Regions from separate parts of the Streptomyces sp. NPDC088810 genome, predicted to be linked through region 1. Evidence: riboswitches for the same ligand, from Rfam matches in the RefSeq annotation. Region 1 holds a riboswitch; each other region holds the start of a gene.
The links. A riboswitch is a leader RNA that binds a small molecule or an ion and turns the genes downstream of it on or off. The one in region 1 is predicted to bind cobalamin.
Positions count from the first base shown of each region.

Region 2: another riboswitch for cobalamin. It lies ahead of ACIP4Y_RS22380 (HoxN/HupN/NixA family nickel/cobalt transporter); the one in region 1 lies ahead of ACIP4Y_RS13685 ((2Fe-2S) ferredoxin domain-containing protein).
Region 3: another riboswitch for cobalamin. It lies ahead of ACIP4Y_RS06410 (cobalamin biosynthesis protein); the one in region 1 lies ahead of ACIP4Y_RS13685 ((2Fe-2S) ferredoxin domain-containing protein).
Region 4: another riboswitch for cobalamin. It lies ahead of ACIP4Y_RS03655 (prenyltransferase/squalene oxidase repeat-containing protein); the one in region 1 lies ahead of ACIP4Y_RS13685 ((2Fe-2S) ferredoxin domain-containing protein).

Region 1 is NZ_JBIVJQ010000003.1:628,841-636,520, reverse strand. Features, by position in the region: gene ACIP4Y_RS13700 (histidine phosphatase family protein) at 143-724, shown strand; gene ACIP4Y_RS13695 (CbtA family protein) at 920-1,672, opposite strand; gene ACIP4Y_RS13690 (CbtB-domain containing protein) at 1,695-1,916, opposite strand; cobalamin riboswitch at 1,953-2,094, opposite strand; gene ACIP4Y_RS13685 ((2Fe-2S) ferredoxin domain-containing protein) at 2,196-2,573, opposite strand; cobalamin riboswitch at 2,634-2,757, opposite strand; gene ACIP4Y_RS13680 (superoxide dismutase) at 2,911-3,558, opposite strand; gene ACIP4Y_RS13675 (antibiotic biosynthesis monooxygenase family protein) at 3,945-4,283, shown strand; gene ACIP4Y_RS13670 (NAD(P)-dependent oxidoreductase) at 4,280-5,167, shown strand; gene ACIP4Y_RS13665 (amidohydrolase family protein) at 5,164-6,177, shown strand; gene ACIP4Y_RS13660 (cytochrome P450) at 6,174-7,415, shown strand; partial or broken gene ACIP4Y_RS13655 (XRE family transcriptional regulator) at 7,632-7,680, opposite strand, start outside.
Region 2 is NZ_JBIVJQ010000007.1:15,353-23,032, forward strand. Features, by position in the region: gene ACIP4Y_RS22355 (MIP/aquaporin family protein) at 1-265, opposite strand, end outside; gene ACIP4Y_RS22360 (SDR family NAD(P)-dependent oxidoreductase) at 355-1,020, opposite strand; gene ACIP4Y_RS22365 (DUF6445 family protein) at 1,084-1,770, opposite strand; gene ACIP4Y_RS22370 (DUF4142 domain-containing protein) at 1,994-2,746, shown strand; gene ACIP4Y_RS22375 (glycoside hydrolase family 13 protein) at 2,767-4,425, opposite strand; cobalamin riboswitch at 4,595-4,779, shown strand; gene ACIP4Y_RS22380 (HoxN/HupN/NixA family nickel/cobalt transporter) at 4,806-5,885, shown strand; gene ACIP4Y_RS22385 (nucleoside hydrolase) at 5,886-6,848, opposite strand; gene thrS (threonine--tRNA ligase) at 7,405-7,680, opposite strand, start outside.
Region 3 is NZ_JBIVJQ010000001.1:1,392,178-1,399,857, reverse strand. Features, by position in the region: gene ACIP4Y_RS06430 (class II aldolase/adducin family protein) at 1-499, opposite strand, end outside; gene ACIP4Y_RS06425 (lysozyme) at 701-1,573, shown strand; gene ACIP4Y_RS06420 (anion permease) at 1,717-2,970, shown strand; gene ACIP4Y_RS06415 (hypothetical protein) at 3,002-3,229, shown strand; cobalamin riboswitch at 3,355-3,497, shown strand; gene ACIP4Y_RS06410 (cobalamin biosynthesis protein) at 3,598-4,542, shown strand; gene ACIP4Y_RS06405 (cobyric acid synthase) at 4,539-6,047, shown strand; gene cobN (cobaltochelatase subunit CobN) at 6,044-7,680, shown strand, end outside.
Region 4 is NZ_JBIVJQ010000001.1:803,750-811,429, forward strand. Features, by position in the region: gene ACIP4Y_RS03645 (energy-coupling factor transporter transmembrane component T) at 1-12, opposite strand, end outside; gene ACIP4Y_RS03650 (SCO2322 family protein) at 1-643, opposite strand, end outside; gene ACIP4Y_RS03655 (prenyltransferase/squalene oxidase repeat-containing protein) at 640-1,860, opposite strand; cobalamin riboswitch at 1,978-2,107, opposite strand; gene ACIP4Y_RS03660 (hypothetical protein) at 2,187-3,242, opposite strand; gene ACIP4Y_RS03665 (helix-turn-helix transcriptional regulator) at 3,493-4,086, shown strand; gene ACIP4Y_RS03670 (hypothetical protein) at 4,079-4,708, shown strand; gene ACIP4Y_RS03675 (MAB_1171c family putative transporter) at 4,708-5,916, shown strand; gene ACIP4Y_RS03680 (FAD-dependent oxidoreductase) at 5,909-7,306, shown strand; gene ACIP4Y_RS03685 (MBL fold metallo-hydrolase) at 7,346-7,680, opposite strand, start outside.

The DNA.
Region 1 (7,680 bases):
GTGCGGATGCTAAGTTCGCGAGGGCGCGGCACGCGGTGGGCGGCTCGGAGGACGAGGAGGTGCTCGCCGCCGGTGCCGGCGTCCGCAGGGGCCTTGCCCGGCCGAGTCCCGCGCCCAGGACACCAGTGACAGGAGCGACCGTGTGACCAGCCGAGTCCTTCTCGTCTCGCCCGCCATGAGCGTCTCGCTGCGGCAGGCCCGCTTCGACGACGGCGGCTCTCTCGACGACGGCGGTGCGGCGCGGGCCCGTTCGGCGGCCGGGTCGCTGCCCTCCGCGGCGCGGGTGCTGGTCTCCCCCGGCGTGCGCTGTCGTGAGACGGCCGCGGCACTGGGTCTGGACGGCGTGCCGGCAGCGGACCTGGCCGGTCTGGATGTGGGCCGCTGGCGGGGCCGCACGCTGGACGAGGTGGGGGCCGCCGAGCCGGAGGCGGTGGGGCGCTGGCTCACCGACCCCGCCTGCGCACCCCATGGCGGCGAGTCGGTCCGGGACCTGTGCGGACGGATCGCGCGCTGGCTCGCCGACGCCCGAGCCGTGGAGGGTCGTACGCTCGCCGTGGTCGAACCGGAGGTGGTGCGGGCCGCGGTCGTGGAGGCGCTGAACCTGTCTGCCGCGCTCTTCTGGCGTCTCGATGTGCCACCGCTGACCGTGACCGAACTCAGCGGCCGGACCGGGCGGTGGAATCTGCGGCTGGGGCGTCCGCTGGCGGCGCCGCACGCGGACTAGGGTCTGCCGGCCCGCGCTGCGCGGTGCCGGCGGAGCAGACGCGGCCACCGTGCAGCGCAGACAGCCGCGGTCGGGCACCCGGCGCGGCTGGGGGTGTCGTGCCGCTGCCGGGGCGGGCCCGGTGAGCGTCGGTGTCCGGAGAACGCCGGAGGGCCCCCGGTTGGTTCCGAAGGGCCCTCTGTCGTCCGGAAGAGGTCAGTGCGCGGCCGGAACCGCTCGCGCGCTCTCGGCCCTGACCGGCCGGGGGTTCAGCAGCCGCTCGGCCAACTCGCCGAAGGCGAGCCCGAATCCGCCCCACAGGACGGCCTGGATGGCCAACGCGGACAGCCGGAACCGCCACAGCAGGGTGGCCGGGAAGTCCTGCGGCACCTCGTTGACGGCCGGCAGGAACGCGTAGGCCAGACCGACGGCGACGGCGAACGCGGCCACCGCGGCCACGGTCGCCCACCAGGTGCCCAGCGCGGGCGCCAGGCGTTTGCCGAGGAGGGTCGCGGCGACCGCCAGGAGGACGCCGAGCAGCATCATCAGGAAGTACAGGCTGGTCCGCTTGCCGATGGTGTCGGGGTCGCCGACCGACGGCGGGTTGGCCGGGTACTTCAAAAACGGCACGACGTACACGGTGAGCAGCGCGCAGCCCGACAGCAGCAGTGCCGTGGCGCGCGGGCCGAATCGGCCGACCCGGCCGAGCGCGAAGCAGAAGGCGAGCGCGGCGATGCCGCCGAAGGCGACCCCGTAGACGAGGACGCCGGTGGCGAGGCCCGCGGTGGACTGGAGGGAGCGCGAGACGACTTCCGCCTCGTGCTCGTGGGAGTGGGCCTCCTCGAAGCCGATCGCCTTGTCGACGCTCGGCTCACCGAGGAGATAGGCCGCGATCAGGGCGAGCACGCCGGCCGCGAGGCCGGCGAGCATGCCCCGTACGAGGAGGTTCCGTACGGTTGCGGAATTCATGGGCGGGCGGTGTCCCCTCGCGTCAGTGGCAGGGGAAACCGAGCAGATGGCGGGCGTCGTGCACCCATTCGTGGACGTCCGTGCCGTTGAACACGGAGGTGGCGCCCTGCTCGGCGCCGACGAAGTAGAGCAGGACCAGCATCAGGATGCCGAAGAAGACCGCCCAGGGAGCTATCGCCTGCAGCGGCAGCTTGGCGGGGACGGCGGGCGTGGTGGCTGTCGGCGGGGCGACGGTCTGCGCCATGGCAGAACCTCCTCTGGGAATTCGCGTCCCATCTCGGTGGTGCACAGGACGACGGCCCCGGGTCTGACTCGCGAGCACCCTCGCGGGGCCCGCACACAGTGGCGCGACCGTTCCGGATTCTCACCGGCTTCCGTCATGCCGTCGTCGATATCGGACAGACCGTACCGCGGGACCGGCACCCCGCCAAGACCGCCTCCGACCGGCGTGATCTTCCTCTCGTGCCGGGTGGGCGGCCGTGTGCCCGGTGGGTCGGCGGTGGCGCGATTCGACTGGTCCCGCTCAGGGTTCCGCGCGCCGGCGCGGTGGGGTGAAGGCGTACAGGTCGAGGATGTCCGGCCGGGGCGCCACGCCCGGACCGCCGGCGCGTACCCAGGTGACGATGTCCTCGGTCGCGGCCGGGTCGTTGACCAGCCCGAGCCAGACCGGTCGCGCGCCGGCGGCCCGGCCGGCCGCGGAGGGCTGTACGACGATGACGTTGGCCTGGTCGCACACGTCGAGGCAGTCGGAGATGCGCACGGGCACCTCCGCCCGCAACCGCGCGGTCTGCGCCGCGTGATCACCCGTCACCTTCGGGCTGCCACAGCAGCAGTCCCGGCACACGACGACCCGGCACGGCACCGGTCCGCCCGCTGTCTCTTCCGTCGGCCTGTCGGGCATACCGCGCCGCTCCCCTCCCGGGGAGATCCGCCCCGGTGTCGCCTGAGGAGGCGACCGCGTGAGTCTCCTGGCTCCCGGGTCGTCGCCCGTCCCGCCTTCCCGCCCCGCTCGGGGGCGGTGGCCTGCCGGGACTCGCTCACCGGTCACAGTGGCGGGACCGCGCCGGATTCGCACCGGCTTCCTCGGACCGCCGTCGCCTTGTGTCGCCGGTCATCATGTCATCACCGGTGGCGGCCCGTCACCCGGCCGCCGTTCGGAGGGGCTCCCGCGGGAGCCCCTCGCCTGCCGTGAACGGTGAGAAGACGATCACGAGCAGGACCCTTCCGGGACTACGGCGTCACGGGGCGAGCAGCAGCAGATCCGTGCGGGACTTGGCCGCCTCGTAACGACGGGCCACGTCCTGCCAGTTGACGACCTGCCACATCGCCTCGATGAAGTCCACCTTCTGGTTCTTGTACTGGAGGTAGAAGGCGTGCTCCCAGGCGTCGAAGACCAGGATCGGGGTGGAGCCCTGGCCGACGTTGCCCTGGTGGTCGTAGACCTGCTCCACGATCAGGCGTCCGCTCAGCGGCTCGTGGGCGAGTACGCCCCAGCCCGAACCCTGCGTGGTGGCCGCGGCCTTGGACAGCTGGGTCCTGAAGGCGGCGAAGGAGCCGAAGGACTCCTTGATGGCCTCGGCCAGCTCGCCGACACCGTCGGCGGCTAGGGGCTCGCCACCGCCGTCCTTCGGACCGGTCATGTTCTGCCAGTAGATGCTGTGCAGGATGTGCCCGGAGAGATGGAAGGCCAGGTTCTTCTCCAGGCCGTTGATCGACCCCCAGGCGTCCTTGTCCCGTGCCTCGGCGAGCTGCTCCACGGTGTCGTTCGCGCCCTTCACATAGGCCGCGTGGTGCTTGTCGTGGTGCAGCTCGATGATCTCCGGGCTGATCACCGGTGCGAGCGCCGAGTAGTCGTACGGAAGCTCCGGGAGCGTGTACAGCGCCATGTCCAACGTCCTCCGACATTATTGCGAACGAGATGCAAGTGCACGTTAACAGCAAGAACAGCCGCATGCCGATCAGGCCTTGGACCTAGGACTCGTGACGTCGGCCGGCACGGCAGCGCCCACCGCGCCTGCCGGGTGGCGTCGCCGAGCGGGAGAGCCAGCGCGGCGAGTGCACGTCAGTTCCCCTGATCGTGTACCCCGGCTCCGTGTCATGGCCGGGACCCTGCGCGGACCACGCGCGTCGGGCCGTCAGTCACCCGATATGACTAATGACGCAGCGTGCACCCCTTGTCCCCACTGGGCCGTCCCCCGTTCGGAGTTGCAGCCGTCCGAGGGACATGAGTCCGTTGGTGTCGTGTCCGTCCGGCTCTCACTCAGGAGGAGACATGGGCGCCAACGACAACGGCCGATCGGCCGACAAGCTGAGCGTGGTTTTCGCGGTCCGCGTGATCGAGGGCGGCGAACAGGGATTCCTGGATCTGTACGAGCAGCTCCGGAAGTCCGTGTCCAGCACCCCCGGACACATCATCGAGCGGCTCGGCGAACCCGTCGACGACTCCCGCCAGTGGGTGATCACCAGCGAATGGCGGACCGCCGAGGACTTCTTCGCCTGGCAGCAGAGCGCGGAGCACCAGGAGTTGGTGGCCCCGCTGCGCCAGTTCGTCGACCAGCGGCAGTCCATGCGGTTCCGTGTGATCAAGGAGACCAAGGGGGTGGCGTCTTGACTCCCCCCGTGCGCGGCCCCGTCGCCGTCCTCGGTCTCGGCACGATGGGCGCCGGCCTGGCCGGTCGCCTCCTCGACCAGGGGATGCAGGTCCGGGTCTGGAACCGGACCCCGGAGCGCACCGCCCCGCTCGCCGAGGCGGGCGCCTACGCCGCCGCCAACCCCGCCGACGCCGTCGCGGGCACCAGCGCCGCCCTCTGCGTCGTGGCCGACGGCCAGGCCCTCGGCGCGGTGCTGCACGGACCGGGCGGCGTGCTGGCCGAGGGCCCGTACCCCGGCGTGCTGATCTGCGCCAGCACCGTCGCCCCCGACGAGGTCGTGCAGATCGCCGGAGAGGTCCCGGCGGTCCTCGACGTCGGCATGCTCGGCAACCGCGACCACGCCCGCGACGGAGAGCTGCGGCTGTTCGCCGGCGGCGAGCAGCGGGCGTTCGAGACCGCCCGCCCGTTGCTGGAGACGCTGGGCAAGGAAGTGGTCCATCTGGGCGCACTCGGGTCCGGCATGCGGATGAAACTGCTCCTCAACCTGCTGATGGGCATAGAGGTGCAGGCCCTGGCCGAGGCCACCGAACTGGCGGAGGCCTGCGGCCTCGACCGGCAGCTGGTTCTCAGGACCATCGCGGGCAGCGGCTTCGCCTCGCCGGTGATGGCGTTCAAGTCGCGGCGCCTGGCCTCCGGCCGCTTCGAGGAGCCGGACTTCCGGCTGCGGCTGATGGCGAAAGACCTCATGCTCGCTTCCAAGCAGGCAGCAGCAGTCGGCCTGAGCCTGCCGCTGGCGACCGCCGCGGCGGAGACCCACGTCCGCGCCACCGAGCAAGGGCTGGGCGACCAGGACTGTGCCGCGGTCACCCGCGCACTCGCACCGAAACCGGAAACCGACACGTGATCATCGACATCCACGGGCATCTGTCCCCACCGGAAGCGGCGAAGCGCTTCCCCATGCCCCCGAGTCTGACCGACGTCGACGGCATGCTCGCCGCTCGCGCCGAGGCCGGCATCGACCTGACCATCATCGGCAGCCCCGTCGGGGCCGGCGCGATGGCGCGGGTTCCGGGCGTCGACAACTACGCGCAACCACGCGACCGGCTGCGCAGCTTCCACGCCTGGATGTCGGGGCTGATCCGGAAGTTCCCGGACCAGTTGCGCGGGTACGTCTACGCCAACCCGTTCGGCGACGACGATCACCTCGAAGGGGTGCGCGAGACCCTGGCGGACCCCGCCTTCGTCGGCCTGATCACCACGTCCAGCGTGCACGGAGAGCTGCTCGGCTCGCCGCGCGCCGACTCCTTCTTCGCGCTGGCCGCGGAGGCCGGGGTGCCGGTGCTGGTGCACGCGCCGGCCGAACCGCTCGGCACGGAACGGGTCGAGGAGCTCGGCTTCGTGGAGCAGATCGGCCGCTTCGGCGACGTCACCCTGGGCATGGCCATGATCGCGTTCGCGGGATGGCTGGACAAGTACCCCGGTCTGCGGCTGATCGGCGCTACCGGCGGCGGCGCGATGGCGCTGCTGCCGGAGCGCCTGCAGACGGCGGCGCGCCCCCGGCACTGGGCCGGGGGCGCACCGCCCTCCGGCCGGCCCGGGGCGGCCTCCGCTCCGCCGGCGGAGCAGCGGGCACCCCAGCAGGACCCCGCGGCCCTGCGGCCCTCGGCCGACCCGGCCGCGGCGCTGCGGCGCATGTACGTCGACACCAGCCCGTTCAGTGCGGCGCACCTGAGCCTGAACGCCGAAGTGCTGGGCCCCGAACGGATGCTGTTCGGCACCGACTCACCGCCGATGGCCGCGCCGCTGGAGGACTTCATCCACATGATCGAGAAGCTGCCGGTCGACGCGGCCGCCCAGCAGCGCATCCTCGGCGGCAACGCCCAAGCCCTCTTCGACCTCAGGAGTCGTCCGTGACCACCACCCAAGAGGCCGTCACCGCAGCCGAGCGGTGCACCCCGGAGTTCCGGCGCGATCCGCACGCGGTCTACGCCCATCTGCGCACAGCGGCGCCCGTCTGCCCCATGAGGCCGCCGCACGGCAACGACACGTACCTGATCACCCGGTACGACGACGCGCGGGCCGCCCTGTCGGATCCGCGGCTGAGCAAGGACATGTACGGGGCCATGGACGCCTACCGGAGGATCTTCGGTGACTCGTCCGTCGCGCTGGACGACAACATGCTCAACTCCGATGCGCCGAAGCACACCCGGCTGCGCCGGCTGGTCAACTCCGCGTTCACACCCCGGCGCGTGGAGGCGCTGCGGCCGCGGATCGAGGAGATCGTCCGGGACCTGCTCGACGCGTGCCCGACCCGGGAACCCTTCGACCTGCTGCCCGAGTTCGCCTTCCCGCTGCCGATCATCGTGATCTGTGATCTGCTCGGCGTGCCGCCCGAGGACCGGTCGCGGATGCAGCACCTGTCCACCACGGTGGCGCAGACCGGTTTCGGCGAGGAGGCCAAGCGGGCCCAGCAGCGGGCCGAGGAGGACCTGCACGCGTACTTCACGCAGCTCATCACCGCCAAGCGGGACCGTCCGGGCGACGATCTGCTGAGCGCGCTCATCGCGGTCCGGGACAACGACGACGGGCTCACCGAGAGCGAGCTGGTCTCCACGGCGTTCCTGCTGATGTTCGCCGGTCACAAGACGACCGCGTACCTCATCGGCAACGCCGTCCACCACCTGCTGTCGCATCCCGCGCAGCTGCGCGCCGTACGGGAGAACCCGGAGCTGATCCGCGCGGCGGTGGAGGAACTGGTGCGCTACGACGGCTCGGTGGAGAGCGCCACGTTCCGCTACGCGACCGAGGACGTGGAGTACAGCGGGACCCTGATCCCCAAGGGCGCCCTGGTGCAGATCGCCATCAGCTCGGCCAACCGCGATCCGCAGAAGTTCGACCACCCCGACGAGCTGGACGTGATGCGGCCGGGCAACGCGCAGGACGCCCATCTCGGTTTCGGGCACGGCAGCCACTACTGCCTGGGTGCCCCGCTGGCCCGGATGGAGACGCAGCTCGCGCTCACCCGGCTGTTCGACCGGTTCCCCAGGATGGCCCTGGCCGACCCGGCCGCCGGGCCACGGTGGCTGGAGGTGCCCTTCCCGGCCTTCCGCGGCCTCGCCGAGCTGCCGGTGGTCCTCGACCCCGCCGGCTGAGCGACCGCGCCCACCCGTCCGCGCCGCCTCGCCACCATGACCGGCCGGGCGGCGCGGCCGCGTGGGACCAGGCGGTGGGCGGCAGTCGGGCCGGGCCGACCCGTTCGCCCGGTACGTCGGCTCGGCTCCGTGTCGAACGGCAGGCGGACCGGGCGCAGGCGACGGGACGCTTCTGCTTCGTCGCCGCCGTGGCGGTCCTCGTCTTGCCGGCCGTCATCACGCTGCCGGGCCGGGCGGCAGCTGGACCGTCGTGATCAGGTGGCAG
Region 2 (7,680 bases), on a different contig from region 1:
CCCCGCCGGCCACGTAGACACCGAAGACGACGGCCAGCGCCCAGCCCCAGGTGATGAGCAGCCAGTCGCCGGCGGCGAGGAAGATCGTGGTGGGGGTGGCGGCCCGGCCGGAGCCGGGCAGTGCGGCGACCGCCATCGCGACCACACCGCAGCCGAAGGAGATGAGGACGAAGGTTCCGAGGAACTCCGCCAGACACTCGCCCAGCAGCCCGCCCCTGCTCCTGAGGCGGGACGGCTTGACGAGCGGAGGGATTTCCACAGCCATGGAGGCCCCCTTTGAAGAGAGCGTTGCGGCCAATATCACCATATTGGCTCACAAAGGCACTCCCCGCAGGGTGACGGCCCCCGCGCAGGTCAGCTGTCGAGGTCGTCGGCGTAGTGGCGGAACCCGTGCCGTTCCCGGTGCAGCGTCCAGAGGGTCTGCGCGAGCACGTCCGGGTCCTTGCGGGCGTGCCCCGCGGAGATGGCCCCAGGGATCACCAGCTGGGCGACGTGGATGCCCTCCCCGGCCAGCCGGTCGTGCAGCAGGTGGCCGTAGGCGCTTTCCGCGGCGAAGGCGATCGAGGTGCCGGCCCGCTCGGGGTGGGGTACGGCCGCGCTGCCGCCGTTGACGAACAGGATCGTGCCGCGTCCGAGCCGCCGCATTCCCGGCAGCACCTGCTGCACGGCGGCCACCGGCCCGTACACGGAGAACTCGATCGGCCCCACCAGGTCCCGGTGCCCCGTGTCCAGCACGGGCCGCATGAAGTCGCGGTGCGGCACCGGGCTGTACTGGAGCACCTCGACGGTCCCGAGGGCGTCGGCGAGCCGGTCCAGCGCCGCGGCCAGCTCCTCCGGCCGGCGCACGTCGGCGGGGAAGCCGCGCGCGGTGATCCCCTCGGCCGCGAGCCCTTCGACGATCACGTCCAGCCGGCCCCGGTCCCGGGCGACCAGTCCGACCCCGAACCCCTCGCGCCCGAAGCGCCGCGCGACGGCGGCCCCGAGCCCCGGCCCGGCTCCCACGATGGCGACACTGCTCATACCCGGCATCCGTACCGCACGGGCCACCGCCTCACACCGGCCGCGCCGGCGCGGCGGTACCGGTCAGGCCATCCAGAAGAACACCGCCGTCATGCGCTTCTCCTCCAGCGTGCGGACGAAGTAACCGGTGGCGCTGTGCACCAGGTTGGCGTGGTAGAGGAGCAGGCGGTTGTACTTGTGCGGGACGCGGACGTCCTCCTCGAAGGCGTCCGGGGTGACATAGCGGGTGCCGAGGGCCTCGACGAGGTTGGTGTGCGGGGCCTGGACGACGTTGCCGCCGAGCCGGCCGCCGGGCAGGGACTGGCGGTGGAAACTGGTGCCGCAGTCCTTGGGCACGTCCGGGTTGAGGTAGAGCACGGCCGCGTACCGGCACAGGGCGCGGGAGTCGGTGTGCGGGCGGGGCTCGCTCTCGCCCTCGCCGACCACCTGCACGCAGTTGTGGTTGAGGGTGCCGCCGCCGGGCGCCTGCTGCACCCACAGCTCCTTCGCCCCGGTCGCCTTCTTCACCAGCCGCTCGATGCGGGCGAGTTCACCGGGTTCGAGGCCGGGCATGGCCCGCAGCCCGGGCCAGGTCTCGGAGGTGTACGGATACCCCTGCACCCAGTCGTCCTTGTCCAGGCACCGCTGCCGTACCGCGTCGATGCCGGGCAGGACGTCGTCCAGCACCCAGTAGTCGCGGCCCTTGGTGGGCTTGCGGTAGGGCAGGACGGGCAGCGCGGCCGGAGTGCGGGGCGGTGGCTGTGGGGGCATGCGGCGAATCTAGGGGCGCGCCCGGTCTGCCTTCTCCCGAGGAGAGGTCAACCTTCCGTCCAGGAGCGGCCAACGTTTGGCCAACGGGCCGGGGCGATCCTTTACCCGGCACCGCTGAGAAAAATCACCTCCGCGTCCGTACTGCTGTGCGTCCGAGTCATGGCGGGATCCCCAGGCAGGAGGAACGGTGCGCTTTTCGCGGAACACGACGGGAACGCTCTTCGTGGGCGGTGCGATGGCCCTGACCCTCGCCGCCCTCGCCTACCCGGGCATGCTCGGTCTGGACAAGGTCTCCAGCGCGCAGGACCGCGTCATCGCCAACACCCAGTGGGGACCGCTCACCGAGCAGGACCGGGACTTCGTGGTGAAGGTGCGGGCGGCAGGCCTGTGGGAGTACCCGGTGGGCCAGATCGGGCTGCAGAAGGGCAGCTCCAAGGCGGTGATCACGGCCAGCCAGCACCTGATCGACGGGCACGCGGCGCTGGACACCACCTGCCGCAAGATCGCACCGATGCTGAACATCACGCTGCCCAACGTGGCGAGCCCGCAGCAGGAGGGCTTCGTGAACACGCTGAAGTCGGAGACCGGCAAGCAGTTCGACACCGACTTCGCCAACATCCTGCGGATGACGCACGGCTCGATCTTCAACGGGATCGCGAAGATCCGTTCCACCACCAAGAACTCGCTGATCCGGGCCCTCGCCGACCAGGCCAACGACACGGTGCTGGACCACATGACCGTGATGGAGAAGACGGGCCTGGTCGACTTCGACCAGACCCTCTTCCAGCAGACCACCCCGCCGAAGCTGCCCAACTCGGACCTGACCCCGCCGGCCCCGCCCCCCGGCCAGCCGGAGGTGGTGCTCACCCCGCCGGCGACCGCCACCGCCAGCCCGGTGGACATCAGCGGCCTCATCAGCGGCGGCGGCGCCCCGGCTGCGGGGGCGAGCCCGAACCCGGGTCCGACGGGGGGCTGAGGTCTTTCAGACTTCAGGCCCTAGGCCAGCCACACGGTGGTGTCCGGCGGGAGCGTCCTGCCCGTCGGCAGAGGCGTGCTGGCCAGCAGGATCTCGCCCGGCGGCAGCGGGACCGGGTCCGTGCCCAGGTTGGTGACGTTGCGCCAGCCCTCGCTGCGGGCGAAGTCCAGCACGGCGGCGGGCGCGTCCGGCGTCCAGGCCAGCGTCTCCCCCTCCAGCAGCTTGCGGCGCAGCCGCAGCGCCGTGCGGTACAGCTCCAGCGTGGAGCCCTCGGCGCCGGCCTGCGCCTCGACGGCGTACGCCGCGAACGACGCCGGCTGCGGCAGCCAGCCGGCTCCGGGCCCGAAGCCGTACGACGGTCCGGTCGTCGTCCACGGCAGCGGCACCCGGCATCCGTCGCGGCCCTTGCGGACATGGCCGGTCTGTTCCCAGATCGGGTCCTGGAGCACCTCGGTGGGCAGGTCGGCGACCTCGGGCAGTCCCAGTTCCTCCCCCTGGTAGAGGTACGCCGAACCGGGCAGCGCCAGCATCAGCAGGGTCGCCGCCCGCGCCCGGCGCAGACCGGCCGCCGGGTCGACCGCGGGCGCGGTGCCGTGGGAGAGCAGCCAGGCGGCCGGGTCGGTGCCGGGCGGCAGCATGAGCCGGGAGGCGTGCCGTACGACGTCGTGGTTGGACAGCACCCAGGTCGCGGAGGCACCGGCGGTCCGGGCCGTGGCCAGCGAGGCGGTGATGACGTCCCGCAGCTCCTCGGCGTCCCAGCGGGCCTCCAGGTACTCGAAGTTGAACGCCTGGCCCAGCTCGTCCGGGCGGGCGTACAGGGCACGGCGGGCGCCCGGCACCCAGGCCTCGGCGACGGCCATGCGGGGCGGCCTGTAGGCGTCGAAGACCTTGCGCCAGTCGCGGTAGATCTCATGGACCTCGTCGCGGTCCCAGTACGGGTGGCTGCCCGGCGCCACCCGGGGCAGCGCCTCCTCGCCGGTCGCGCCGATGTCGCCGACGTCCCGGAGCGGCTCGGTGAGGTCCTTGGCCAGGCCGTGGGCGACGTCGACGCGGAAGCCGTCCACACCCCGGTCGGACCAGAACCGCAGGGTGGTGCGGAAGTCGGCGCGTACCTCCTCGTTGTCCCAGTTCAGGTCGGGCTGCTCCGGGGCGAAGAGGTGCAGGTACCACTCCCCGTCGGGCACCCGCCGCCAGGCGCTGCCGCCGAACACCGACTGCCAGTCGCTGGGCGGCAGCTCCCCGTGCGCCCCGCGCCCCGGCCGGAAGACGTAGCGTTCCCGGGCGGCCGAGCCGGGCCCGGCACGCAGCGCCTCCTGGAACCAGGGGTGCAGATGCGAGGTGTGGTTGGGGACGATGTCCACGACGACCTTGAGCCCGAGCCGGTGCGCCTCGGCGACCAGGGCGTCGAAGTCGTCCAGCGTGCCGAGGCGCTCGTCGACCCCGCGCGGGTCGATGACGTCGTAGCCGCCGTCGGCGAGTTCGGAGGGGTAGAAGGGGCTCAGCCACAGGGCGTCCACACCGAGCGCGGCCACGTGGTCCATCCGCTCGGCGATGCCCCGCAGGTCACCGAGGCCGTCACCGTCGGCGTCGGCGAAACTGCGCGGATAGACCTGGTAGATGACGGCCTGCCGCCACCAGTCGGGGTTCCTGGACGAGAGATCCGGCGAGAGGTCTGCCATACGGGCTCCCATGGGGGACGGACGACGGTACGGAATCTGTATCTGTCCACATTGCCCGGAAAGGGAACGCACGGTACGGCGCCACGCGCCGGGCGGCGAAGGGCGCACCTCGTTTGTGATCTTGCCTACCTGCGCCGGTACGCGGCTATGCAGGAAACCGCGTGCCCCCCTACGGTGGGCGGGCCGTGGTGTTCGGGAAGTCGATGGAAGGTCGACGCGGCCCTCGCCACTGTGATCGGGGAGTTCCCGTTCCGTCCGGCTCGCGCCGGGCCACTGGTCGTACGACCGGGAAGGCAGGGACGGCGGACGTTCGACCCGTCAGCCAGGAGACCGGCCACGGCAGTCACGAAGTGATCCACGAGGTGTTGGAGCGTGAACCGATGGCCGATGCTGCGTCTTTCCGCTGGCGACGTGAGGACACCGTCAAGACGGTGGGACTGCTGGCGGTGATCGTCGCCCTGCACGTCGTCGCCTTCGGGATCCTCTTTCTTCTCGTCGCCCCCGAGCGCTACAAGGTGGGCAGCGAGGTCTTCGGTGTCGGGCTCGGCGTCACCGCCTACACCCTCGGCATGCGGCACGCCTTCGACGCCGATCACATCGCGGCGATCGACAACACCACCCGCAAGCTGATGGCCGACGGCAAGCGGCCGGTGTCGGTGGGGTTCTGGTTCGCGCTGGGGCACTCCAGTGTCGTCGTGCTGCTGGCGCTGCTCATCGCGGGCGGCACCTCGCTGGCCGGACGGGTGATGAACGAGGGGTCCACCACCCACCAGGTGCTGGGCTTCCTCGGTACGACGGTCTCCGGGACGTTCCTGTACCTCATCGCCGCCCTGAACCTGGTGGCGCTGGTCGGCATCCTCAGGGTGTTCCGGGCGATGCGCGCGGGGGCGTACGACGAGAAGGAGCTGGAGCAGCACCTGGACTCGCGGGGGTTCATGAACCGCATGCTCGGCCGGCTCACGAAGTCCGTCTCGCGGCCCGGGCAGATGTACCCGCTGGGCTTCCTCTTCGGCCTCGGCTTCGACACCGCCACCGAGGTCACGCTGATGGTGATGGCGGGCTCCGGCGCGGCGGCCGGGCTGCCCTGGTACGCGATCCTCTGCCTGCCCCTGCTCTTCGCCGCCGGGATGAGCCTGTTCGACACGCTCGACGGCACGTTCATGAACTTCGCCTACCAGTGGGCGTTCTCCAACCCGGTCCGCAAGGTCTTCTACAACCTCGCCATCACCGGCCTGTCCATCGCCGTCGCCTTCTTCATCGGCACCATCGAGCTGGTCGGCGTCCTGCACGAGAAGTTCGGCCTGCACGACGACGTCACCGGCTGGATCGCCGGCCTCGACCTGGACAACGTCGGCTACCTCATCGTCGGCCTGTTCGTGCTGGTGTGGGCGGCGGCACTGGCGTACTGGAAGGTCGCCCGGGTGGAGGAACGCTGGACGGCCTCCGCCGCCGCCGAGTAGCTAGCGGCGGACCGTCTCCAGGTACAGCTTCACGTAACGCTCCACGTCCACCTCCAGGGCCACGTCGATCAGGGCCCGTTCACGGCCGCCCTCGTGGATCTCGGACTCGCCCAGGCGGGGGCGGCGGTCGACGACGGTCTGGCCGCGGGTCGGGCCGGGGGTGAGGGAGACCTCGACCGGGAGGAGGCGGGTGGTGATGCCCACCGGGTCGGCGACCGCGCACACCGCGCCGGCGTCGCCGAGGCCGCCCGCCTCCTCGGCCTCCGGCGGCTCGCCCTGGTGGGCCGGCCGGTGGGCGAGCAGCTCGCCGGCCAGGCGGGTGCCGGGCTCGGCGCTGGTGCGCAGCCGGTGCACCTCGGCGCTGTCCACGACGACCTGCTGGAACACGTCCAGGCCGTACATGGTGATCGGCACCCCGGCGGTGAGCAGGATCGCCGCGGCCTCCGGGTCGTGCCAGACGTTGAACTCCGCGACCGGGGTGGCGTTCCCGGTGGCCACCGCGCCGCCCATGAACACGATCCGCTCGATGTTCCGGGTCACCTCCGGGTGGGTGCGCAGCAGCAGGGCGATGTTCGTCAGCGGCGCGGTCGGGATGAGGGTGACCGGGCGCGGGGAGGCGAGGATCTCGCGGTGCAGCAGGGTGACGGCGTCGACGGCCACCGGGGTCCGGGCGGGCGCGGGCAGGCCCAGGTCGCCCATGCCGTCGGCGCCGTGCACGGGGGCGGAGCGGGCGGGCTCCAGCAGGGGGCGCTCGGCGCCGCGCGCCACCGGGATGTCGGGGGCGCCCGCCTGCTCCAGCACGGTGAGGGTGTTGCGGACCACCCCGTCCACGTCCGTGTTCCCGGCCACGCAGGTCACCGCCCTGAGGTCGAGTCCCGGGTGGCGTACGGCGAACAGCAGGGCCAGGGCGTCGTCGACCCCGGTGTCGCAGTCGATGATCACGGGAATGGGCTGACCGGTCACGGCGGACTCCTTCCGTCGTGCCGACGATAGATCAGGCCGGGCCGTCGCGACCGTTCCCGGCCATCGATTGCCAGGCCCGGGCGCAGATCTTCCCGAGCGCGCACCACTTCCCGAACGCGCGCCACCTCCCGGGCGGGGCCGCTTCCCGGGCGCAGATCCCTTCCCGAGCGCGCACCACTTCCCGAGCGCTGGCCACTTCCCGACGCGGGCCATTTCCCGAGCGCGCCCCACCTCCCGGGCGGGGGCCGCTTCCCGAGCAGGGGCCACCTCCCGGACGCAGATCACTTCCCGAGCGCCCACCACTTCCCGAACGCGGGCCACCTCCCGGGCGGGGCCGCTTCCCGGGCGCAGATCCCTTCCGGAGCGCGGGCCGCTTCCCGAGCGCTGGCCACCTCCCGGACGCGGGCCACTTCCCGGGCGCGCACCACCTCCCGGGCGCGGGCCGTTTCCCGAGCGCTGGCCACCTCCCGGACGCGGGCCGCTTCCCGGGCGCGGGTTCTTGTCGGTCGGTCGGGCGGGGGCCCGCGCCCCTCGGGTGGGTGAGGCGCAACTCGGGTCAGGGCTGCGGGTGGTCCCCGTCCCACAGGGCGGTACCGCGTGCCGCCACTCGTTCGGTGATCCGGCGCAGCAGGTCGGGCACCGGCAGCGCACCGGGGCGGCGGCCGTCCCGCAGGCGTACGGCGGCCAGCCCGGCGCCGGCCTCCCGGGCGCCGATCACCGCCTGGTACGGCACCAGGCGGGCCGCGCGGATCCTCGCGCCCAGGGTGCCCTCCCCGGGCCCGGCGAGTTCGGCGCGCAGGCCGAGCGCGAGCGCCTCCCGGACCAGCGCCGC
Region 3 (7,680 bases), on a different contig from region 1:
AGCGGCCGGTGAGGGCGCGGAGCATGTTCCCGGCCAGTTCGTCGGTGCCGTAGGGGGCGTAGGGGGCGACCCTGATCGGGCCGCCGAGGGCGCCGGCCATGTAGTGCACCGGCGGCAGTTCGGTCACGAGCGTGGAGACGGCGGTCGCGTGCACGGCGTGGGTGTGGACGACGGCGCGGGCGTCGGTGGTGCGGTAGACGGCGAGGTGCATGGGCAGCTCGCTGGTCGGCACGAGCGTGCCGAGCACCTGGCGTCCGGTGAGGTCGACGCCGGTGAGGTCGGCGGGGGTGAGCCGGTCGTAGGGGACGCCCGACGGGGTGACCAGCACGAGGTCACCGATGCGCGCGGAGACGTTGCCGGAGGTGCCGACGACCAGCCCGTCGGCGACGGTCCGGCGCGCCGTCGCGACCACGTCCGCCCACAGCCGTGCCACGTCCTGATTCCCGGCCTGGTGCCCGGCCTGGTGTGTGTCGTCCGTGTTCCGCAGCGGTTCAGCCATGCGGTGATCCTGCCAGCCGGACCGGGCGGTGAGCGGGCGGGATCGGTCGCTTCCGCGCAAACCGTACGGCCGAACGGGCGGATCCGGCCACGAAACGCTCGGAAGGGGCCCGGATGCGGTGATCGTCGGGCCTTCAATGGCCTCTCTTGCCCACGGGACGATCGCCGCCGCCCGCGGTCGTCCGCCACCCCGGGGAGACGCATGGCCCGCGAACGCACCCTTGTCCGCCGCCGCGCCGGTGTCCTCGCGGCGGTCACGGCGGCCCTCGCCCTCGCGGGCACCGCACCCGCGTCGGCCGGGCCGGCGGGACCCGGCGAGCCGGCAGGGCAAGCCGAGGCAGCCGGAACCTCACAGCCGACCGGAACCCGGCAGGCAGCCGAAACGTCACAGCACGCCGGAGCCTCCCGGTTCGCCGGTCTGTGGACGCTCGCCGCCGCGCTGCCCCGGGGGCACGACGTCTCGTCCCACCAGAAGCGCGTCGACTGGGCCGCCGCCGCGGCGAAGGGCGCCCGGTTCGTGTACGTCAAGGCGACCGAGTCCACGACCTACCGCAATCCCTACTTCTCCGGGCAGTACTCCGGCGCCCGCAAGGCCGGCCTGCTGCGCGGCGCGTACCATTTCGCCCTGCCCGACCGGTCCTCCGGCACCCGGCAGGCGGCGTACTTCGTGCGGCACGGCGGCGACTGGCGGGCGGACGGCTGGACGCTGCCGCCCGCGCTGGACATGGAGTACGACCCGTACAGCACGCAACACAAGTGCTACGGGCTGGGCAAGGCCCGGATGGTCCGCTGGATCCGGTCCTTCAGCGACGAGATCAAGCGGGAGACCGGCCGCCGTCCGGTGATCTACACCACGACCCAGTGGTGGAAGCTGTGCACCGGGAACAGCCGCGCCTTCTCCTCCTCGAACCCCCTGTGGATCGCCCGGCACGGCACCTCGCGGCCGGGAACGCTGCCGGGCGGCTGGCACTACTGGACGTTCTGGCAGTACGCCACCACGGGCCGGCTGCCGGGTGACCAGAATCTCTTCAACGGCTCCCTGAGCCGGCTGCAGATCCTGGCGCGGGGCCGGTAGCCAAGCGGCGCCTGGGGCGAGGGACACAAGCGGAATCTCTCGCGCGCGTTACTGACACCCTCGCGCCCGCCTCAGTTCATCTTCCGTTCACCCAGGTTGCCTACGTTCGACCAGCCAATGACCTCGAACGATTGCCTGGGTAAATGGAAAGCTTCTCGCTGATCCTCGCGATAGTGGTCGTCACCGCTCTCGCGTTCGATTTCACGAACGGTTTCCACGACACCGCGAACGCGATGGCCACCACCATCTCCACAGGCGCCCTGAAGCCGAAGATCGCGGTGACCATGTCCGCCGTCCTCAATCTTGTGGGCGCCTTCCTCTCCGTGGAGGTCGCGAACACGATCTCCAAGGGTCTCGTCGACGAGACCGGCATCCGTCCCGAGGTCATCTTCGCCGCCCTGGTCGGCGCGATCCTCTGGAACCTGCTGACCTGGCTGGTGGGCCTGCCCTCCAGCTCCTCGCACGCCCTGATGGGCGGCCTGGTCGGCGCCACCGTCGCCTCCGCCGGCTTCGGCGCCGTCCACGGTGACGTCCTGGTCACCAAGGTGCTGCTGCCGGCCGTCGCCGCGCCGATCGTCGCGGGCCTGGCCTCGCTGCTGGCCACCCGGTTCTCCTACGGCATCGGCGGGACCGCGGACGGCGAGGCCACCCGCAAGGGCTACCGCGCCGGCCAGATCGCCTCCGCCGGCCTGGTCTCCCTGGCCCACGGCACCAACGACGCCCAGAAGACGATGGGCATCATCACCCTCGCCCTCGTGGCCGGCGGCTCGCTCGCCCCCGGCTCGAACCCTCCCACCTGGGTGATCCTCTCCGCCGGCCTGGCCATCGCGCTCGGCACCTACATCGGCGGCTGGCGCATCATCCGCACCATGGGCAAGGGCCTGACCGACCTGGAGCCGCGCCAGGGCTTCGCCGCGCAGACCAGCGCCGCGACCGCCATCCTGGCCTCCTCGCACCTCGGCTTCTCCCTCTCCACCACGCACGTCGTCTCCGGCTCGGTGATGGGCGCGGGCCTGGGCCGCAAGGGCGGTGTGGTCCGCTGGTCCACCGCGACCCGCATGTTCGTCGCCTGGGCGCTGACCCTGCCGGCCGCCGCGCTGGTCGGCGCCGGTGCCGAGTTCGTCACCGGCCTGGGTGACTGGGGCACCGCCGTCGTCGCCGTCTTCCTCGTCGCCGCGAGCGCCGCGATCTGGAAGATCTCCCGCCGCGAGGTCGTCGACCACACCAACGTGGTCGAGGAGACCGACGAGCCGGCCGGCGTGGTCACCACCGCCATCGCCGCCGTGATCCCGCCGCCCACCGGCACGGTCGCCGCCGATCTGGACCTCGCGTTCCCGCAGCAGACCACCGCCCCCGCCGAACCGGCCACGGCCAGCCCGCCGGCCGCCGCGGTCTGACCCCGAGCACCCGGTTACCGAAGGAAGCACTATGAAGATCGACTGGGCAGCCCTGGGCTCCGTGTTCGGCGTCAGCCTCGTGGTCACGGTGGGCCTGGTGGCCCTGTTCACCCTCGGCATCGCGGGCCTGAACCGCCGCGAGAAGGCCGTGGCGCAGGGCGGCTCCGCCGGCCTCGCCGTCACCGGCGCCTACCTCTGCTTCGCGGCGTGCGCGGCGGCGGTGGCGTACGGCATCAACCTGATCGTGGCCAAGGCCTGACCGATCCACCCAAAGGCTCCCCTCCCCGCGGAGGGGAGCCTTTGCCGTAGCCCCGAACGGCCCGCACGCCCCGCGGTGTGGGGATCGGCACACTCTCCCCTCCCAGGTCAAAGGCAAGTTGACGGCCGTTCCGGGGGCGTGGTGGACTGCCCGGGCCATGTACGGCGGCAGGAGAGGAAGCCGGTGCGAATCCGGCGCGGTCCCGCCACTGTCACCGGGGAATGAACCCCGGGAGCCAGGAACTCTCACCGCCGATTCACGTCGAACCAGGGCGCGGACACCCTGAGTGAGGACACATATCGCCATGCTCGGCTGCCCATCGAGGACCCGTACCAGGCCCGTTCCCGTCCCCACGGCCGGTTGAGCCGATGGGTGCCGATCGCACATACGCGTACGGCGCCGCCGCCGGCGTCCTGGGGGACCTGCTTCTCGGCGATCCGCGCCGCGGGCATCCCGTCGCCGCGTTCGGCCGGGCGGCGGGCGCCGTGGAAGGCGCGTTGTGGCACGACCACCGCGGCTGGGGCGCCCTGCACACCGCCGTGTGCGCCGGCGGCGCCGTCGCGCTCGGGGCGCTGGCCGCGCGTGCCGTACGCCCCTCCCGTACCGCCTCCGTCGCGCTGACCGCCGCCGCCACCTGGGCCGTCGTGGGCGGCACCTCGCTCGCCCGGGAGGCCCGCACGATCGGGCGCGCGCTGGAGTCCGGGGACGTCGAGGCGGCCCGGGCGCGGCTGCCCCACCTGTGCGGCCGGGACCCGCAGGCGCTGGACGCCGACGGCATCGCCCGGGCCGTGGTCGAGTCGGTCGCGGAGAACACCTCCGACGCGGTGGTGGGCGCCCTCGTGTGGGGCGCGGCGGCCGGGGTTCCGGGGCTCCTCGGCTTCCGGGCGGTCAACACCCTGGACGCGATGGTGGGTCACAGGTCGCCCCGCTTCCGGCGCTTCGGCTGGGCCGCCGCCCGCCTCGACGACGTCGCCGGCTGGCCGGGGGCCCGGCTGACCGCCGTACTCGCCGCCGCGGCCGGACCGGATCCGCGGGGCGCCCTGCGCGCCTGGAAGGCCGACGCGCGCCGGCACCCGAGCCCCAACGCCGGGCCCGTGGAGGCCTCCTTCGCGGGTGCCCTCGGCGTCCGCCTGGGCGGGACGCTCTCCTACGGCGGCCGGGTCGAGCACCGCCCGGTGCTCAACGGCGCCACCGGACGGCCGGTCCGGGTCACCGACATCGACCGGGCCGTACGGCTCTCCCGCCGCGTCGGCCTGCTCGCCCTCGGCAGCACGCTCGCCGTGCGCCGACTGCTGAAAGGACGCGGGAAGTGAACGGTGGTCTCCTCGTCGCCGGCACAACCTCCGACGCCGGCAAGAGCGTCGTGACGGCCGGTATCTGCCGCTGGCTGGTCCGCCAGGGCGTGAAGGTCGCGCCGTTCAAGGCCCAGAACATGTCCCTCAATTCGTTCGTGACGCGCGAGGGCGCCGAGATCGGCCGGGCGCAGGCGATGCAGGCCCAGGCCTGCCGGATCGAGCCGACCGCGCTGATGAACCCGGTGCTGCTCAAGCCCGGCGGCGAGCAGAGCAGCCAGGTGGTGCTGCTCGGCAAGCCGGTGGGCGAGCTGAGCGCGCGCGGGTACCACGGCGGGCGCCAGCAGCGGCTGCTGGGCACGGTGCTGGACTGCCTGGCCGAGTTGCGGGGCACGTATGACGCGGTGATCTGTGAGGGGGCGGGCAGCCCGGCCGAGATCAACCTGCGGCGGACCGACATCGTCAACATGGGGATCGCGCGCAACGCGCGGCTGCCCGTGCTCGTCGTGGGCGACATCGACCGCGGGGGTGTCTTCGCGTCCTTCTTCGGCACGGTCGCCCTGCTCTCGCCGGAGGACCAGGAGCTGATCGCCGGGTTCCTGGTGAACAAGTTCCGCGGCGACGTCTCCCTGCTGGAGCCCGGCCTGGACATGCTCCGGGATCTCACCGGACGGCGGACGTACGGTGTGCTGCCCTTCCGGCACGGGCTCGGCATCGATGAGGAGGACGGGCTGCGGGTGTCGCTGCGGGGCACCGTACGGGAGTCCACGGTCACGCCCCCGGTCGGCGAGGACGTGCTGCGGGTCGCCGTGTGCGCGATCCCGCTGATGTCCAACTTCACCGACGTGGACGCGCTGGCCGCCGAACCGGGTGTCGTGGTGCGGTTCGTGGACCGGCCGGAGGAGCTGGCGGACGCCGACCTCGTGGTGGTCCCGGGCACGCGCGGGACCGTACGGGCGCTCCAGTGGCTGCGGGAGCGGGGGCTGGCCGACGCCCTCGTCCGGCGGGCCGCGGAAGGGCGCCCGGTCCTCGGCATCTGCGGCGGCTTCCAGATCCTCGGCGAGCACATCGAGGACGAGGTCGAGTCCCGCGCCGGAGCCGTCCACGGCCTCGGCGTGCTGCCCGTCCGGGTGCGCTTCGCCCGCGAGAAGACCCTCACCCGGCCCAGCGGCGAAGCCCTGGGCGAGCGGGTCGACGGCTACGAGATCCACCACGGCGTGGCCGCCGTCGAGGGCGGCGAACCCTTCCTGGACGGCTGCCGGGTCGGCCAGACCTGGGGCACCCACTGGCACGGATCGCTGGAGTCCGACGGCTTCCGGCGGGCCTTCCTGCGCGAGGTGGCCGCCGCAGCGGGCCGCCGCTTCGTGCCCGCGCCCGGCACCTCCTTCGCCGCGCTGCGCGAGGAGCAGCTCGACCGGCTCGGCGACCTGATCGAACAGCACGCGGACACGGACGCGCTCTGGCGGCTCATCGAGTCGGGCGCGCCGCAAGGACTGCCTTTCATTCCACCGGGAGCGCCCGCATGAGCACAGTGTTGTTGTTGTCGACCGCCGACACGGATCTGCTGGCGGCCCGGGCCTCCGGCGCCGGTTACCGTATCGGCAACCCCACCCGGGTCGACGTCGCCGAGGAACTGCCGGGCCTGATCGAGGGCGCGGACCTGGCCGTCGTACGGCTGCTGGGCGGCAAGCGGGCCTGGGAGGACGGGCTGGCCGCGCTGAAGGCGGCCGGCATCCCGACCGTGCTGCTGGGCGGCGAGGCCGTGCCGGACGCCGAGCTGATGGCCGAGTCGTCGGTGCCGGCCGGTGTGGTCGCGGAGGCGCTGAAGTACCTGGTCGAGGGCGGCCCCGCGAACCTGCTGGAGCTGTCCCGGTTCCTGTCGGACACCGTGCTGCTGACCGGCGAGGGCTTCGAGGAGCCGCGCAGGATGCCGGAGTTCGGTGTGCACGGCTCGTACGGGATCCGGGACGGCCGTCCGACCGTGGGCGTGCTGTTCTACCGGGCGCACGAACTGAGCGGGAACACCGCCTTCGTGGACACCCTGTGCGCGGCGATCGAGGCGCAGGGCGCCAACGCCCTGCCGGTGTACTGCGGTTCGCTGCGCGGCGCGGACCCCGGGCTGTACGAGCTGCTGGGCCGGGCCGACGCGCTGGTGGCCACCGTGCTCGCGGCCGGCGGCACGCACGCCTCGCAGGCGTCGGCGGGCGGCGACGAGGAGTCCTGGGACATCGGCGCGCTCGCCGACCTGAACGTCCCGGTGCTCCAAGGGCTGTGCCTCACCTCCTCGCGGGCCGCGTGGGAGGAGTCCGACGCGGCCCTGTCCCCCATGGACGCGGCGATGCAGGTCGCGATCCCGGAGTTCGACGGCCGGCTGATCACCGTTCCGTTCTCCTTCAAGGAGCAGGGCCCCGACGAGGTCCCGGTCTACGTCGCCGACCCCGAGCGGGCCGCCCGCGTGGCCGGGATCGCCGTCCGGCACGCCCGGCTCAGGCACAAGCCGAACGCCGAGAAGCGGATCGCCCTGGTCTTCACGGCGTACCCGACGAAGCACTCCCGGGTCGGCAACGCGGTCGGCCTGGACACGCCCGCGTCGGCGGTACGGGTGCTGGACGCGCTGCGGGACGCCGGGTACGTGGTCGAGGGGCACCCCGACAACGGCGACGAGCTGATCCACCGGCTCATCGACGCGGGCGGCCACGACGTCGAGTGGCTGACCGAGGAACAGCTGGCCGCAGCGCCCGCACGGGTGCCGCTGGCCGACTACCGGACGTGGTTCGAGAAGCTCGACCCGGAACTCAAGGACGCCATGCGGGAGGCGTGGGGCGAGCCGCCGGGCTCCCTCTACGTCGACGGCGACGACATCGTGCTGGCCTCGCTGCAGTTCGGGAACGTCGTCGTGATGATCCAGCCGCCGCGCGGCTTCGGGGAGAACCCGATCGCGATCTACCACGACCCGGACATGCCGCCGTCGCACCACTACATGGCGGCGTACAGGTGGCTGGAGAACTCGTTCGGCGCCGACGCGATCGTGCACATGGGCAAGCACGGCACCATGGAGTGGCTGCCGGGCAAGGGCCTCGGCCTGAGCGCCGGCTGCGCGCCGGACGCGGTCCTCGGCGACCTGCCGCTGATCTACCCGTTCATCGTCAACGACCCCGG
Region 4 (7,680 bases), on a different contig from region 1:
ACCGGGACTCATCGCGCCGCCGCCGTGCCTGCCACACCGCCGCCCCCGCCAGCAGGGCGACCACCCCCACACCGATCGGCAGCCCCAGCGAGGGACCGCCGTCGGTTCCGCTTCCGCTCCGCTTGCTCTCGGCGGAGACCTGCTCACCGCACCCCGCCTCCGGATACCCGGCGATCGCGCACAGCAGGGCGTTGGTGTCGTACCGGAGCGGCTTGGCGACGGCGGCCAGCGCGTCGGCGCTGGTCGCGTCCTCCGGCACCCGCGCACAGGCCGTACGGCGACCGGGCGGCGTCTCACCGGACGGCGCGTCCGCGCGGGTGCCGAAGTCGAGGACGAGGGCGACACGCTTCGTACCGGAAGCGGCGGGCGTACCGGCGCAGATGGAGGTGAAGTCCGCCGTACCGCGCGGCCGGCTCGCGTCCGCCGAGTCCGCGCTCACCGCGAACCGGAAGCCCTGCACCGCGCCGTCGTCGGGGCGGACGGTCGCCGGCCCCTGGGTGGCGTACGTCCAGTGCCCGCCGGCGCGCTCCCAGAAGGACCAGTAGCGGTAGCCGGCGGCCCCGGCCGGCCCGGCGGAGGCGAGGAGTAGCAGCGCGGCGAGCCCGGCGGCGAGCACCGGCACGGCACGGCGGACGACGGTCACGGCCGGCGCTTCTTCCGGCCGCTCAGCAGGAAGCCGATACCGATGCCGGCGACGAGCCCGACGCCGACGATCCACCAGACACCGGTGTTCGAGTCGTCGGACTTCTCCGTGCTCTCCGAGTGCCCCGTGGCGGAGTCCATGTACGGGGCCGGGCCGAGCGCGTTGAGGGAGCTGACCAGGCTGGTGCCGTTGAAGTCGCCCGGCTGCTCGCCGATCGCGTGGGCGGCGAGGATGAGCTGGGCGTACGCGGCCGGGCCGCTCTGCACCGCCCACGGGCCGGCGTTCTTCTCCAGCCAGGCGTACGCCTTCTTCGCCGGCTCGGTCCGGCCGTCCGCGGCGAGCGCGACGACGGCGTCCGCGGTGTTGCCGTAGTCCGGCTGGTCCTTGGCGCCGGGCAGGGTCGACCGGAGGTGCCCGGTCTTCGCGAGGGTCGTCGCCAGGTACGCGCCGGCGTTGTCGGCGACCTGCTCGCGGGTGGGGTGGTCGGCCTCCGCGCAGGCGTCCTGCGCCGGGGACTTGCCGGCCTCCGCCGCGAACCCCTTGCCGAGCGCGCCCAGCACGCCGGCCGCCGTCGCGTCCGCGTTGGCGAGCAGCTTGCCCTTCTTGTCCGGCTGGTAGGCGAGGGCGCCGCCGCCGTCCTGGTCGCAGGGGATGGACCAGGCGGGCAGCGCGTCGTACGGCGACTTGCCGGACGTGTGGACGCTCGCCGGGTCGGTGCCGGCCGCGGTGAGCGCGCCGATGACGACGGAGGTGGAGTTGGCGTCGCTGGAGCCGCCCGGGTAGTAACCCCAGCCGCCGTCCTTGTTCTGCACGGACTTCAGCCAGTTCACGGCCTTGCCGACGGCACCGCCGTGTCCGCCGGTCGCGGCCAGGGCCTGGACGGCGGCGGCCGTGCTGTTGGTGTCGGACTTGGTCTTGCCGTCGCAGGGCTTGGCGGTGTCGGCGCGGAAGGCGGCGAAGGAGCCGTTCGCGCACTGCTGCCCGCCGAGCCAGTCCACGGCCGCGGGGGCGGGCCGGTAGCCGAGGGTGCGCTGGGCGAGCAGCGTGAGCGACTGCCGCCACACGCCGTCGTACGTCGGGTCGCTCTTGCCGTACAGGCCGTGCGGGACCGTCGCCTTCGGCGGCGCGGACGGGGACGGGTCGGCGGCCGTGGCGGGCGCGGCGGCGGCCAGCACGCCTACGGCGGCGAGAGCCGCGGCACTGCGGCGGACGTTCATGGTCGGCGACTGCCTCTCCTGTGGGGAGCCGGGCAGCGCACGGGAGACACCCCGGGCGGCTCGGCTCCGTAGACCTCGACGGTGCCGTGCGCGGCGGACCGCCGGCGCACGCGAGCCGGTCAACGTCCCGCCCGGGGCAGTCCGGCTCACCGCCCCTTCCGGCGGCACACGGTTGCGGGTCAGCGCCGGAATTACACCGGCTTCCCCCCGTACGGGTGTGATGACGACCCCGCCACTTTACCGGCCGCCCCGCGGAGGCCGAGGGGTGGCTGTGGGCACAGGGGGGCGGTGATTGGGGTCACGGGCCGGGGGGCGGTGGACGGGGCCTAGGCCGCGTACACGTCGGTCGTCGGCAGGACCGTTGCCGTCAGGTGGCGGGCCAGGCGGCGCAGGGCCGTTTCGCAGTCCGTGGGGTTGTCGGCCGTGACCACCCAGTGGGCCAGGCGGTCGCCGGTGTTCGCGTGCGGGGCCGCCGTCACCGGGGCGCCTGGGCGGTGGGTGAGGAGCATGCGGTCGGCGGCCGGGTCGTGGTCGGCGGCGGGGTCCAGGCGGAGGTGGGTCAGGCGGCCGGTCACGGTCGGGTAGGCGAACTGGACGGCGGCGGCACGCTGGCGGGTGGGGGTCAGTTCGGGGTGCCGGCCGGTGGCGAGGGCGGCCGCGGCGGCGGCCAGGTCGACACCGGTGGCGCGTTCCACGAGCAGCGGGATCAGGTCGCCGGGGAGGTGCGGGGCGACGTCGAGGACGCGGGGGCCGCGGGCCGTCAGCCGGAGGGTGACGTGCGCGACCGTGTGGGCCAGGCCCAGGGCGCGGACGGTCCGCTCGACGCACTGGCGCAGGAAACGGTTGTGCAGGAGGCCGTCGTGGGCGTGGACGCAGTGCCGCAGCGCGACACGGGCGGGCGGCGGGCCCGGGGTCGTACGGGTGAGGGCGACGATGCGGACCTCGTCGTCCAGGACCACCGTCTCGGCGGACACCAGCGGGTCGGGCGTCTGCTCCGGGTCACCGGGGCCGGCCGTCGGCAGCCGGTGCCGCAGGAGCAGGGCCTGTAACGCCACCGGGTCGGCGCAGGCCGCGGCCGTCTCGTACGGCAGGCCCGGTAAGCCCAGCCGGCCGGTGATCCGCGCGGCGGCGGCCAGGTGCTCGGTGGACCAGGTCAGGACGCCGGCGACCGGATGCCCGGCCGTGTGGGCCAGGACCGCCTCCGCCGCCTGGGTCTCCCGGGCCGGGTCGGCCGCGAGGTGCGCCGAGAGGTACGGGCGCGCCCAGGCGGGCGGGTCCGGGTCGACCAGGACGACCGGGCGGAGCGCGGCGATCCGGGCCAGCGGGAACTCGTCGCACGTCTCCCGGCGGCCGGCCCCGAGGAGCACGACGGGCTGCGCCATGGTGCCTGGACCTTCCTCGAGGAGAGGGCGGACAAGAAACACCCCGGGTGCCGCTCCCCCATAGGCGGCACCCGGGGCGGGTCGGATCTTGCTCTCCGTGCAGTGATCCTCACCCACGGCGCCCCTAACTGTCAACGATAGCTGCGTTATTAGGCAGGGAGCGTTGTCACGTCTGGTCGCCGAACGGGCGAACGGGTAGCCTCGCGTCAGCCCAGCCACCGAACGGATGACACGCCCAGGGGGGACCTCGGTGAGTGACGCCTACGCCTCGCTGGCCGATGTCCTGGACCGGCTCGGCGAGTTGACCGGCCGCCCCGGACGACTGCCGGAGGCCCTCGACGTGGCCGGCCTCTCCTACCGCACCGGCATCCCCGTGGGCGTCGTCGTCGAACTGCTCTCCGGCGGCCGGGCCCCCGAGGCCTGCCTGGCCCAACGCGTGCGCCAGCGGCTGGACTTCATCCGTGAGAGCCGGCGCCGCCCGGACGGCAAGCGGTACTCGCTGGACGAGCTGGCCCGGATCGCCGGAACCAGCCGGCAGTGGCTGAGCGAGTGGCGCAAGAGCGGGATGCCGAGCCTGGAACACGCCGACCGGCTGCGCCGCTTCTTCGGCCTGCCCGCGGGCTTCTTCACGGCGGACGAGCCGGAGGCGCTGCACGAGGCGCTGCAACCGGTGCTGCAGGCCCTGGAGGCCGAGGCGGACCCGCTGTTGCGGCTGCGCGAGAGCGGGCTGGTACGACTGGCCGCCCGGGCCCCGCAGATGAACGCCCGGCAGCTCGCCACCCTCGCCGACCTGGCCGAGATGATCATTGCCTCCGAGCGGGCGGAGGGCACCGGGCGTGCCTGAACCGACCGCCGGGGCCCCGAAGCCGGCCAGGCGTCCTCGGCCGGCGGCCCCCTCCAAGCACCCGAGGTCCCCGAGGCGCTTCCTCGACCGGCTCGTACGCGACACCGTCCGCGGCCTCACCCCGCCGACCGGGCCGGAGGCCTTCCTGCACGCGCTGTGCGCCACGCTCAGTCCCCAGCTGGACCGCCCGGTCCGGCTCAAGTTCGTCGCCTTCCCGCCGGGCCTCGACGTCTCCGGGATCACCCTGGCACGGGACGAGGACTACATCGTCGTGGTCGAGGAACGCGCCCCGGACCCGCACAAGTTCGTCATCGCCGGGCACGAGATCGGCCACATCCACTACGGCACGCTGGACGTGCACTACCCGGCCGGACTGCCCGCCGCCGCCCGCCGGCTGCTGTCCCGCGCCGAGGACGACGTCCCCTGGGACCGGGTGGCGGCCATGGCCACCCGCTCGCCCGCCGCGGCGGCGGCCGAGGCCGAGTGGGAGGCCGAGGAGTGCGGGCTGCGCCTGGCGGCGAAGTTCTCCAAGGTCGTCGGGCCGGGCGCGGCCGGCCGGATGACGCAGGACACCCTCACCGACCGGCTGTCGTCCTCCCTGGGCAACATCGGCGGGCCGTGATGCGCTGGGACCTCGCCGGCTCCTTCGCCGCCTACGCCGTCCCGGCCGCCCTGCTCGCCGTGGCCTTCGTGATCAAGCTGCCGCTGCTGCGGCGCGCCTGGCAGGACCCGATCCTGCGGGCCACCGCGCTGCTGCTCGGCATCGGCGCGATCGTCTTCGCCTCGCTGCCGCCGGCCAACCTGCACCGCATCAACGTACTCTCCGGCATCCCCAACTTCGCAGGCCTGTGGGTCTATTCGCTGCTGACCGCGTACTGCGGTGCCTGCCTGTGGCTCATCATCACCTGGCGGGAGCCGCCGTCCGCCGTGCGCCGCCGCCGCACCCGGCTGGTCTGGATGGCGTACACCGTCATCATCGTCGGCCTGTGGACGACGTTCCTGCTCGGCGACCACCGCGTGGAGCGCACCCGCGACCTCGACACCTACTACGCCGGCACGCCCTGGATGCGCGAGTTCGTCCTGCTCTACCTCGTCGCCCACCTGGTGTCCGCGCTGGTCGCGGCGGGCATGCTGTGGGCCTGGTTCCGGGAGATCGAGGACACCTGGCTGCGCCGGGCGGTGATCTTCCTCCAGGAGGCCTACGCCCTCGGGCTCATCTTCGACCTGGCCAAGCTCGCCGCGATCGGCGCCCGGTGGAGCGGCCGGGACTGGGACTGGCTGTCCACGTACGTCGCCCCGCCGTTCGCCATCGCCGAGGCGGTCCTGGTGGCCGTCGGCTTCCTCGCCGGGCAGGCCGGGCCGTGGGCGGCCGAGCACCGGCGGCTGGTGCGCACGCACCGGCGCCTGAAGCCGCTGTGGCAGACCATGCTGACCGTCACCGCGCCGGCGGCGCCCGCGACCGGCCGGGTCAGCGGTGCCGCCCTCCGCCTGGAGCTGCGCCGGGCCGCCATCAACGACGGCCTCCTCAAGCTGGCCCCGCACCTGAGCGCGCACCGGCGGGAGCGGACGCGGCAGGCGGCGGAAGCGGTGGGCTACCCGGAATCCGCCGCCCGGGGCATCGCGGCCGCGGTGGACATCCTCGTCGCGGCCGACGCGCTGCACGCGCCCGAGGACCGCGACCGTCCGCTGCCGGACGGCCACCCCGGCTCCGTCTCCGTCCCGGACAGCGAACTGGAGTCCGTCGCCCACGCCTTGCGCCTCCACGCGGCGGCCGTAGAAAGGTTCCGCCGGCAGGCGGTCGCCACGGAAGGTCTCACCTCACATGCCTGACATACCCACCGCCCGCCGTACCGCGCTCGTCATCGGCGGCAGCACGGCCGGCATGCTCGCCGCGTCCGTGCTCGCCAGCCGCTTCCACGAGGTGACGATCGTGGAGGCCGACCGGCTGCCGGCGGGCCCCGAGCCGCGCAAGGGTCTGCCCCAGGCGCGGCACGCGCATCTGCTCTGGTCCGGCGGGGTGGCCGCGCTGGAGCAGCTGCTGCCGGGCATCACCGGGGAACTGACCGCGCAGGGCGCCGGGCTCATCGGCGTGATGCGCGACCTGGTCAGCAAGGCGCCGTCCGGGCAGTGGTTCAGGCGGTTCACCGACTCCCGCCACCACATGATCGTGTGCAGCCGGGACCTGCTGGACGCGGTGATCCGCGCCGACGTCCTCGCCCGGCGCCGGATCACCCTGCGCGACGGGACCCGGGTGGCGGGCCTGGCCGGCGACCGGCACCGGGTGACCGGCGTCCGCGTGGCCGCCGGTGAGACGCTGCACGCCGACTTGGTGATCGACGCCGGCGGGCGCGGCTCCCACGCGGACACCTGGCTGCAGGCACTGGGCCACGCCCCGGTCGAGGAGCGGGTGGTCGACGCGGGCGTCACCTACGCCAGCCGGGTCTACGCGGCCCCCGGCGCCACGGCGACCCTGCGCTACCCGGTGGTGAACGTGCAGGCCGACCCGCGCGACGCGCCCGGCCGGGGCGGGGTCGTCGTACCGATCGAGGGCGACCGCTGGCTGGTCACGCTCTCCGGCACCCGGGGCGGCGAACCCTCCGCCGACCCCGACGCGTTCGAGCACTTCGCGCTCACCGGCCTGAAGGACCCGGTGATCGGCCGGCTCCTCGCCCAGGCCAAGCCGCTGACCGACCCGGTGATCACCCGCAGCACGGCCAACCGCCGCCGCTTCTACGAGAAGGCCGCGGCCTGGCCGGAGGGCTTCGCGGTCCTCGGCGACGCCGTCGCCGGCTACAACCCGGTCTACGGCCACGGCCTGTCCGTCGCCGCGCAGAGTGCCCTCGCCCTCGGCCGGACCCTCGACCGGTACGGCCCCACCGCCCCCGGCACCGCCCGCCGCGTCCAGCGCGCGGTGGCCCGGCCGGTCGGCAACGCGTGGAACCTCGCGGTCGGCCAGGACGCCTACTACCCCGGGGCCGCGCCCCAGCCGCCGACCTTCGTCGAACGCCTCGTCACCGCCTACGTCGACAAGGCCGTGGCCGCCGGCTCCGAGAACCCGCGCGCCCTGCGCGGCCTGCTGGACGTGATGAGCCTGCGCACCCCGGCGGCCCGCCTGTTCGCCCCGGACATGCTGTGGAACGTCTGCTTCGGCCCGCGCAAGGGTCCACTGGCGGGGCCGCCGCTGACGGAGGCCGAGCGGGAGTCGGCGGGATTGGGGTGAGGCGAGCGGGGTGGGTGGGGGCCGGCTGAGGCGTACGGGCTACACGGCCGCGTACGTCACCGGGTCGCTGCCCGGTACCGGTTCCGCCCGGCCCAGTTCCACCAGGCGGCGCAGGTGGGACTCCGCCTCCGAAACGGCGATGTTGCGGGAGCCGTAGGGGATGTCGTTCCAGGGGCGGTTCCACTCCATGCGCTCGGCGAGCTGCCACGGGGTGAGGGGCTCGGCGAGGAGGGCGAGGAGGCCGGCCAGACGGCTCTCGTGGTGGTCGAGCAGGACGCGGACGCGGCCCGGGGCGTCGGTGAAGGGGTGCTGGTGGGCCGGGAGGACCTCGGCGGGGGTGAGCCGGCCGATCCGCTCAAGGGAGTCCAGGTAGT